DNA from 3 places in the Streptomyces sp. NPDC047706 genome. Region 3 is predicted to be linked to each of the others. Evidence: riboswitches for the same ligand, from Rfam matches in the RefSeq annotation. Region 3 holds a riboswitch; each other region holds the start of a gene.
What was found. Region 3 has a riboswitch for thiamine pyrophosphate ahead of ACGF8A_RS09185 (thiamine ABC transporter substrate binding subunit). Riboswitches for the same ligand answer to the same signal wherever they lie in the genome.

Region 1 (3,238 bases), on a different contig from region 3:
ACAAGCCGGAATGACCTCCGGCTTGCGCCCCCGTGGTGCGCAAGCCGGAGGTCCGGCGCCGGCGTGCTGTCGGGTGCGGGCTGGACCGAGACGATGACGGGGCCGCAGGCCAGCGCCCCCGTCCCATCGGCCGGGTCAGTCCGCGATCGGCAGATACACCCGGTTGCCTGCCGCCGCGAACTCCTTCGACTTCTCGGCCATGCCCTGCTCGATCTCCGCCTGCGTGCCGCCGTGTTCACGGCGGATGTCCTGGGAGATCTTCATCGAGCAGAACTTCGGTCCGCACATCGAGCAGAAGTGTGCCGTCTTGGCGGGCTCGGCCGGGAGGGTCTCGTCATGGAACTCACGGGCTGTGTCCGGGTCGAGGGCGAGGTTGAACTGGTCCTCCCAGCGGAACTCGAAGCGGGCGTCGGACAGCGCGTCGTCCCATTCCTGCGCACCCGGGTGCCCCTTGGCGAGATCGGCCGCGTGGGCCGCGATCTTGTAGGTGATGACGCCGGTCTTGACGTCGTCACGGTTGGGCAGGCCCAGGTGTTCCTTGGGCGTGACGTAGCAGAGCATGGCCGTGCCCCACCAGGCGATCATCGCGGCGCCGATACCCGAAGTGATGTGGTCGTACGCCGGCGCGATGTCCGTCGTCAGCGGGCCGAGGGTATAGAACGGAGCTTCATCGCAGATCTCCTGCTGAAGGTCGATGTTCTCCTTGATCTTGTGCATCGGGACATGTCCCGGGCCTTCGATCATGGTCTGTACGTGGAAACGCTTCGCGATCCGGTTGAGTTCCCCGAGAGTGCGCAGTTCCGCGAACTGCGCCGCGTCGTTGGCGTCCGCGATCGAGCCGGGCCTCAGGCCGTCGCCGAGCGAGTACGTGACGTCGTAGGCGGCGAGGATCTCGCACAGTTCCTGGAAGTTCTCGTACAGGAACGATTCCTTGTGGTGGGCCAGGCACCACGCCGCCATGATCGAGCCGCCGCGCGAGACGATCCCGGTCTTGCGGTTCGCCGTCAGCGGCACATACGCCAGACGCACGCCCGCGTGGACCGTCATGTAGTCCACGCCCTGCTCGGCCTGCTCGATGACCGTGTCCTTGTAGATCTCCCAGGTCAGCGCCTCGGCCCGGCCGTCGACCTTCTCCAGAGCCTGGTAGAGCGGCACCGTGCCGATGGGGACGGGGGAGTTGCGCAGCACCCACTCGCGCGTGGTGTGGATGTTGCGGCCCGTGGACAGGTCCATGACCGTGTCGGCGCCCCAACGGGTCGCCCAGGTCATCTTCTCGACCTCCTCCTCGATGGAGGACGTGACCGCCGAGTTGCCGATGTTGGCGTTGACCTTCACCAGGAACCGCTTGCCGATGATCATCGGCTCGATCTCCGGGTGGTTCACGTTCGCGGGCAGAACGGCCCGCCCCTCAGCGATCTCCTCACGCACGACCTCGGGCGAGACGTTCTCCCGGATGGCCACGTACTCCATCTCGGGCGTGATCTCCCCCCGTCGTGCATACGCGAGCTGCGTGACCGCCTGACCGTCCCGGCTGCGACGCGGCAGGCGCGGGCGGCCCGGGAAAACAGCGTCGAGGTTGCGCAGCCCGCCACGCGGCGACGTGTGCTTGATCCCGTCGTCCTCGGGACGGACGGGACGGCCCGCGTACTCCTCGGTGTCGCCGCGGGAGATGATCCAGTTCTCCCGCAGCGGTGACAGACCGCGGCGGACGTCGGTTTCGACGAGTGGATCGGTGTACGGGCCTGATGTGTCGTACAGCGTGACCGACTGCCCGTTGGTGAGGTGCACCTGACGGACCGGCACATGCAGGTCGGGGCGGGAGCCCTCGACGTACGCCTTGTGCCAGCCGATGGACTTCCCGGCCTCCCCGTTGATCGCGTCCTCGGTCGCGTTCTGGGTGGAGGCAGGCGTGCGTGCGTCCTTGTTGGCCATGAGACCGATCTCCCTACGCCGGCATTACCCGGTAACAGGTTCGGCGGTCGACGCAGCGGTTTCCGTCTGTCGGCGTTTCATGGGAAACATCACTCGTGCCGAGTCACGTTCCACGTGAAACATCGCGAAGACGGAGGTCAGCGCCCTCTCAGCCCGGTGCTCCGAGCTCCCGCGTTTACAAAGGTGCCCCCACGCTAGCGTCAATTCGGGCGCGGTGAACAGAGGGCCCCAGCCGTTCTTGCGATGATCGGTCGGTGACCTCGAATCAGCAGCCCCCGTTCCCGCCGCAGGAACCGCCGCGCGGAACCGGCTCCGGCACGGGGTCGGAACGCGGCTCAGATGTGGTCGGGGGTGGCACCGCTCCGGGCAGGGGGCCCGATATGGGCCGAGGTGCGCCTGGGGCGGGGCGGGGGGACGCTTCTGGCGGTGGCCGGGGCGGTGCCGCCCCTGGCATGGGGCAAGGGAATACTCCGGGTCGTGGCCGGGGTGGTCCTTTCGGCATGGGTGTAGGTGGCATCGGCGTGAGTGACATGGGCGTGGGTGGCGGATCCGGCTCGGGTCCGCGTGAGCGGGCTGACTTCGGACCGGGCTTCGGGCCGGGGGGCGGGCCTGGCGACCGGTCGGGCTACGGGCCGGGGGGCGGGCCTGGCGACCCGTCGGGCTACGGTGCGGGAGAGGGGTCACGGTTCGGCTCGGGTGGCGGACCCGGCTTCGACTCGCCTGGTGGGTCGGGCCTGGCGTCGGGTGGCGAACCCCGCTTCGGCTCAGGAGGGGCTCCCGGCTCGGGTTCGGATGGCGGGTCGGGCTTCGGGCAGGATGGATCCGCCTCCGGAGTGGGCTCGGGTGGCCGGCGCGAGCACGGGGCCGGTGCCGGGGGCGTGCCCGGGCAGGGCCCCGGTACCGGGGACGGACTGGAGCGTGCTGCTGCCGCGGATGGTGGCCGGGGCCACGGGTTTGGAGAGGCCGGTGGCTACGGCCACGGCGGTGGTTCTGACCAGGGCAGTGGACAGGACTGGGGCAGTGATCAGGGCCAGGGCAGTGGACAGGACTGGGGCAGTGATCAGGGCCAGGGCAGTGGACAGGACTGGGGCAGTGATCAGAGCCAGGGCAATGGACAGGGCTGGGGCAGTGATCAGAGCCAGGGCAATGGACAGGGCTGGGGCAGTGATCAGAGCCAGGGCAATGGACAGGGCTGGGGCGGTGGGCACGGCCACGGTGAGGGTCGCGGCCACTCCGGGCCGGGTGGAGACCGATCACACGGCCTTGGGCCCGGCGGCGGCCAACAAGGTTCGGGCAGCGGACAGGG
Region 2 (3,238 bases), on a different contig from region 3:
GCGTTAGGCCGTGGCCGCCTTCAGCGGGCGCGCCGGGTCGGCGAGCAGCTCCGGGCTCATCGCGGCCGCGGCCTCGATCAGCCGCCGGCCCTGCGCCAGGTCCCGAGGGCGGCCCACGGCGAGCAGGGCGACCAGCCGGCCCTCCCGCAGCCAGCACACCGACCAGGCGGGCCCCGCCGGGTCTCCGCGCCACACGGTGGCGTCGGCGCACGCGTGGTGCCCGGCGTACTGGACGAAGCGCCCGAACTGCTCTGACCAGAAGTACGGGACCGGGTCGTAGACGGCCGGTGCCTCGCCGATGATGTTCGCCGCGATCGTGCGGGGGCCCTGCAGGGCGTTGTCCCAGTGGTGCACCATCAGCCGCTCGCCGTACCGCGCCGAGGGGAAGGACGCGCAGTCACCCACGGCGTAGACGTCCGGCGCCGAGGTGCGCAGGTGGTCGTCGGCCAGGACCTCCCCGTGCCGGCCGAGCTCGATGCCGGAGCCGGCGAGCCTGCGTGTGGCGGGCCGGGCGCCGATGCCGACCACGACGGCGCCGGCGGGTACCCGCGATCCGTCGTCCAGGACGACCGCCCCGGGCTCGACCCGCTCCACGCGCGCGTGCGTGCGGAGGACGGCGCCGCTGTCGGCGTACCAGGCGCTCATCGGCGCGGCCACGTCGGCGGGCAGCGCCCCGGCGAGGGGACGGTCCGCGGCCTCGACGACGGTCACCGCGCAGCCCGCCTCCCGGGCGGCGGTGGCGAACTCCGCGCCGATCCAGCCCGCGCCGACGACCACGATGTCGTGCTGCCGGGCGAGCACCGGCCGCAGCCGCTCGGCGTCGTCCAGGGTACGCAGCAGGTGCACGCCCGGGACGCCCTCGGCGCCGGGCAGGGTGACGGGTTCCGCTCCGGTGGCCAGGACCAGCACGTCGTACGGCACCGGCCCGGCCTCGGTGTCCAGCTCGTGGTCACCGGGGCGCACACCGGTCATCTCACGCCCGAGGTGCAGCTCGATGCCGAGCGCCTCGAAGTCGACGTCGAAGGCGGAGTGCTCGGCCGTGCCGAGCAGGACCGCCTTGGACAGCGGCGGCCGGTCGTACGGCTGGTGGGGCTCGGCGCCGATCAGCGTCACCGCGCCGTCGAAGCCCTGTTCCCGCAGGGCGACCGCGGTCTGCACCCCGGCCATGCCCGCGCCCACGACGACCACGCGCCGCGCCTGTGCCCTCGTCTGCTCGCTCACCTGATCACCATAGACACCTGACAGTTTGTCAGTAAGGGGGGCGGTGCCCGTTGCGCGGTCCCCCGTGCCACGGGCCACCGCTAGCCGAGCTGCTCGACCGCGCTCGTCCCGCTGCCGGCCTGCGACTCCCACTCCCAGCTCTCCTCCAGCCGGACCCGCCCGTCCGGCAGTTCCACGACGGCCGACACACAGTGCCCCGAGGACGTCGTCCCGTCCCGCTTGAGCTGCACGTACCGGAAGTCCAGCCGGTCCCCCGCGCGCGTCCCCACGAGGTACCCGCGGACGACGTCCCCACCCGCGTACTCGGCCCAGACCTCGCCGTCCTCCTCGTGGTACGTGAACCGGGTGCGCGTACCCACCTGGCCCGGGGCCTGGTCGGCGACGGGAGCGAGGACGAGGCCGTCCAGTGAGCGGGGCATGCCAGGCGGCTCCCTTACAGAGGGGCGGAGTCAAGAGCTAGGGTGGCCACCGTAAAGCACTCGCGGGAGCCCGGACGCACCGGGCTGAGAGGGAGGCTGGGCGGCCTCCGACCGTACGAACCTGATCCGGGTCATGCCGGCGAAGGGAGGGGCGCGGTACCCGTGTCGTCTTCTGCACGCACCTCGGACGTCCTCGTCATCGGGGGCGGAATCATCGGTCTGGTCACGGCCTGGCGTGCCGCGCAGCGCGGACTCGCCACCGCCGTGGTGGACCCGGAACCGGGCGGCGGGGCCGCCCAGGTGGCGGCCGGCATGCTGGCCGCCGTCACGGAACTCCACTACGGCGAGCAGACCCTGCTCGGTCTGAACCTCGCGTCGGCCCGCCGCTATCCGGATTTCGCGGCCGAACTCACCGACCTCACCGGTCACGACCTCGGCTACCGCCGCTGCGGCACCCTCGCCGTCGCGCTGGACGCCGACGACCGCGCCCATCTGCGCGAACTGCACGCCCTGCAACGGCACACGGGGCTCGACTCCGAGTGGCTGTCGGGCCGGGACTGCCGCCGCCTGGAGCCGATGCTGGCGCCGGGTGTGCGCGGCGGGCTGCGGGTGGACGGCGACCACCAGATCGATCCGCGGCGGCTCGCGGCGGCCCTCGTGGCCGCCTGTGAGCGGGCGGGTGTCGTCTTCCACCGGGAGTGGGCCGAGCGGCTGCTGGTCGTCCGGGAGCGGGCGACGGGCGTCGTCACGCGCGCGGGGGGCGAGCTGGCCGCCGCGCAGGTGGTGCTCGCCGCCGGCAGCCTCAGCGGGCGGCTCGCGGGCGTCCCGGACGCCGCAGTGCCGCCCGTGCGGCCGGTCAAGGGGCAGGTGCTGCGGCTGACCGTGCCGGCGCGCCTCGCGCCGTTCCTGAGCCGCACCGTGCGCGCGGTGGTCCGCGGCAGCCACGTCTACCTGGTGCCGCGGACGAGCGGTGAGCTGGTCGTCGGCGCCACCAGCGAGGAGCTGGGCTGGGACACGACGGTCACCGCCGGGGGCGTGTACGAGCTGCTGCGCGACGCGCACGAGCTCGTCCCGGGGCTCACCGAGCTGCCGCTGACGGAGACCAGGGCGGGCCTGCGGCCCGGCTCGCCCGACAACGCGCCCCTGCTCGGACCTACGGGGCTGGACGGTCTGCTGCTGGCCACCGGCCACTACCGCAACGGCGTCCTGCTCACCCCGGTGACCGGTGACGCCATGGCGCACGTCCTGACGACCGGTGAACTTCCGGACGAGGCCCGTCCCTTCACGCCGAAGCGCTTCAGCGCCGCACTCACGGAGCAGCCCGCATGATCATCTCCGTCAACGGGGAGCCCCGCCGGATCGCCGACGGGACGGCTCTCGACGCCCTCGTACGCACCCTCACCGCGGCGCCCTCCGGAGTGGCCGCCGCCCTCAACGAAACCGTCGTCCCGCGTACCCAGTGGCCCGCCACACCCCTTTCGGAAGGGGACCGTGTCGAGGTCCTCACCGCCGTCCAAGGAGGCTGACCCATGGCCGACGATCCGTTTGTCCTCGGAGGTACGACCTTCACCTCCCGGCTGATCATGGGCACCGGCGGC
Region 3 (3,238 bases):
GGTCAGGATGCGCGGCCCCGTCTGCCGGGCCGACACCGGGCGTCCGAGGGCGCTCGGCGACGACCGGTGACAGCTGCCGACGACCGTCGTAGCCGGCGGCAGCCGCAGGTCACCCAAGTGGATCTGCGACACTGGTACAGCCATGCCTAAGCCCGGAGAACTCACATTCGTCGCCCCCCGCGGAGCCAAGAAGCCGCCGCGGCATCTTGCCGATCTCACGCCTGCGGAGCGCAAGGACGCTGTTGCCGAGATCGGTGAGAAGCCGTTCCGTGCCAAGCAGCTCTCGCAGCACTACTTCGCGCGGTACGCGCACGATCCGGAGCAGTGGACCGACATCCCGGCCGGGTCGCGGGGGAGGCTGCGGGAGGCGTTGCTGCCCGAGCTGATGACCGTCGTGCGGCATCTGTCGACGGACGAGGGCACCACCCGTAAGACGCTGTGGCGGCTGTTCGACGGGACGCTCGTGGAGTCGGTGCTGATGCGCTACCCGGACCGGGTGACCATGTGCATCAGCTCGCAGGCGGGCTGCGGGATGAACTGCCCGTTCTGCGCCACCGGGCAGGCCGGGCTCGACCGCAACCTGTCCACCGCCGAGATCGTCCACCAGATCGTGGACGGCATGCGGGCGCTGCGCGACGGCGAGGTGCCCGGCGGGCCCTCGCGGCTGTCGAACATCGTCTTCATGGGCATGGGCGAGCCCCTGGCCAACTACAAGCGCGTCGTCGGTGCCATCCGCGCGCTCACCGACCCCGAGCCGGACGGGCTCGGGCTGTCGCAGCGCGGGATCACCGTCTCGACCGTCGGACTGGTGCCGGCGATCCACCGCTTCGCCGACGAGGGCTTCAAGTGCCGGCTGGCGATCTCGCTGCACGCCCCGGACGACGAGCTGCGCGACACCCTCGTGCCCGTGAACACGCGCTGGAAGGTGCGCGAGGTGCTCGACGCCGGGTTCGACTACGTCCAGAGGTCCGGGCGGCGGCTGTCCATCGAGTACGCGTTGATCCGGGACATCAACGACCAGGCCTGGCGCGGTGACCGGCTCGGCCGGCTGCTCAAGGGCAAGCCCGTGCACGTCAACCTCATCCCGCTGAACCCGACCCCGGGCTCCAAGTGGACCGCGTCCCGGCCCGAGGACGAGAAGGCGTTCGTGGAGGCCATCGCCGCCCATGGTGTACCGGTCACGATCCGGGACACCCGTGGTCAGGAGATCGACGGGGCGTGTGGTCAGCTCGCGGCCACCGAGCGGTAGTCTGACGCCGTACACATCTTCATATTCCGGCAGGGGAGCGCCACAGCGCTGAGAGTGCGGCAGCCATATCTTGGGTGGGCCGCAGACCCTCTGAACCTCGCCCAGGTCATTCTGGGTAGGGAGATCGGTCGTCACTCGAGCTGTTGCGCCCTGCCCGGGAACCCGTTCCAGGTCCCGGGCAGGGCCGCGTCTCTTCCTGGTCACCCAGGAGGAAATCAGTGAGCAACACCAGGAAGTTCACAGCCGTCGTCGTCGGGCTGGGCATGGTCACGCTGTCCGCGTGCGGGGCCTCGGGATCCGGCGGTGAAGGCTCGGACTCCAAGACGGTCACCCTCGTCAGCCACGACTCGTGGGCCGTGTCCAAGAGCGTGATCGCCGCCTTCGAGAAGCAGTCCGGCTACCACATCAAGGTCCTCAAGGACGGCGACGCCGGCCAGGCCGTCAACAAGGCCGTCCTGACCAAGGACAACCCGCAGGGCGACGTCCTCTTCGGCGTCGACAACACCCTGCTGTCCCGCGCGCTCGACAACGGCCTCTTCCAGCCGTACGAGGCGAAGGACGCCGACCTGGTCAAGCCGGAGTACCGGGCCGACCAGGAGCAGCACCGCGTCACCCCCGTCGACACCGGCGACATCTGCGTCAACTACGACAAGGCCTGGTTCGGCGAGCGCAAGCTGGACCCGCCGAAGACCCTCGACGACCTGGCCGACCCGGCGTACAAGAATCTCCTCGTCACCGAGAACGCCGCCACCTCCTCACCCGGCCTCGGCTTCCTGCTCGGCACGGCCGCGAAGTACGGCGATGGGGGCACCTCCCGCTCCAGCGGAGCCGAGAGCGGGGGAGGCTGGGAGGACTACTGGAAGAAGCTCAAGGCCAACGGTGTGAAGGTCGTGGACGGCTGGGAGCAGGCCTACAACGAGGAGTTCTCCGGTTCCGCCAGCGGCAGGAAGGCGGGCGGCGACCGGCCGCTGGTCGTGTCGTACGCCTCCTCGCCCCCCGCCGAGGTCGTCTTCGCCGATCCGAAGCCCAAGACCGCGCCCACCGGCGTGGCCATGGGCACCTGCTTCCGGCAGGTCGAGTACGCCGGGCTGCTGAACAACGCGAAGAACCCCGAGGGCGGCAAGGCGCTGCTCGACTTCATGCTCACCAAGCAGTTCCAGGACGACATGCCGCTGAACATGTTCGTCTACCCGGTGCGCGAGGGGGCCCAGGTGCCCGCGGAGTTCGTGAAGTACGGCCCGCAGGCCGAGGACCCCGGGACCCTGGACCCGGCGAAGATCGCCGAAAACCGTGACGAGTGGGTCAAGTCGTGGACGTCGCTCGTACTCAAGTAGCCGCCAGGGCCCGCGGGAACGCGGCGCGGCTCGGGCTTCTCGCCCTGCCCGTCGCGTTCTTCGCCGTCTTCTTCGCCTATCCCGTCGCCGCGATCGTCGGCCGTGGGCTGAAGGCCGACGGGAGCTGGCAGTTCGGGCGGATCGCCGACGTCCTCGCCCAGTCCGGCATCCGGCACGTCCTGTGGTTCACCACCTGGCAGGCGCTCGCCTCGACCGCGCTGACGCTGCTGATCGCGCTGCCCGGCGCGTATGTGTTCGCCCGCTTCGACTTCCCCGGCAAGCAGGTGCTGCGGGCGGTCGTGACCGTGCCGTTCGTGCTGCCGACCGTCGTGGTCGGCACGGCGTTCCTGGCGCTGGTCGGGCGCGGCGGGCTGCTGGACGACCTCTGGGGCGTACGGCTGGACACCACGGTGTGGGCGATCCTGCTCGCGCACGTCTTTTTCAACTACGCGGTCGTCGTACGCACGGTCGGCGGGCTCTGGGCGCAACTCGACCCACGTCAGGAGGAGGCCGCGCGGATGCTCGGGGCGTCACGTCTGAGCGCCTGGCGGAGCGTCACCCTGCCCGCGCTGGGGCCGGCCGTGGCCGCCGCCGCCCTGATGGTCTTCCTGTTCACCTTCACCTCCTTCGCCGTGGTGCAGATCCTCGGCGGACC

Region 1: linked by a shared signal. The riboswitch ahead of thiC (phosphomethylpyrimidine synthase ThiC) and the one ahead of ACGF8A_RS09185 (thiamine ABC transporter substrate binding subunit) in region 3 are both predicted to bind thiamine pyrophosphate.
Region 2: linked by a shared signal. The riboswitch ahead of thiO (glycine oxidase ThiO) and the one ahead of ACGF8A_RS09185 (thiamine ABC transporter substrate binding subunit) in region 3 are both predicted to bind thiamine pyrophosphate.

What each region holds. Positions count from the first base shown of each region.
Region 1 is NZ_JBIDCW010000039.1:34,676-37,913, reverse strand. It holds gene ACGF8A_RS32635 (hypothetical protein) at 1-14, shown strand, start outside; gene thiC (phosphomethylpyrimidine synthase ThiC) at 136-1,932, opposite strand; TPP riboswitch at 1,926-2,115, opposite strand.
Region 2 is NZ_JBIDCW010000010.1:93,321-96,558, reverse strand. It holds gene ACGF8A_RS14470 (NAD(P)/FAD-dependent oxidoreductase) at 4-1,221, opposite strand; gene ACGF8A_RS14465 (hypothetical protein) at 1,302-1,640, opposite strand; TPP riboswitch at 1,693-1,806, shown strand; gene thiO (glycine oxidase ThiO) at 1,803-2,969, shown strand; gene thiS (sulfur carrier protein ThiS) at 2,966-3,166, shown strand; gene ACGF8A_RS14450 (thiazole synthase) at 3,170-3,238, shown strand, end outside.
Region 3 is NZ_JBIDCW010000006.1:93,510-96,747, reverse strand. It holds gene rlmN (23S rRNA (adenine(2503)-C(2))-methyltransferase RlmN) at 143-1,249, shown strand; TPP riboswitch at 1,271-1,389, shown strand; gene ACGF8A_RS09185 (thiamine ABC transporter substrate binding subunit) at 1,513-2,583, shown strand; gene ACGF8A_RS09180 (ABC transporter permease) at 2,559-3,238, shown strand, end outside.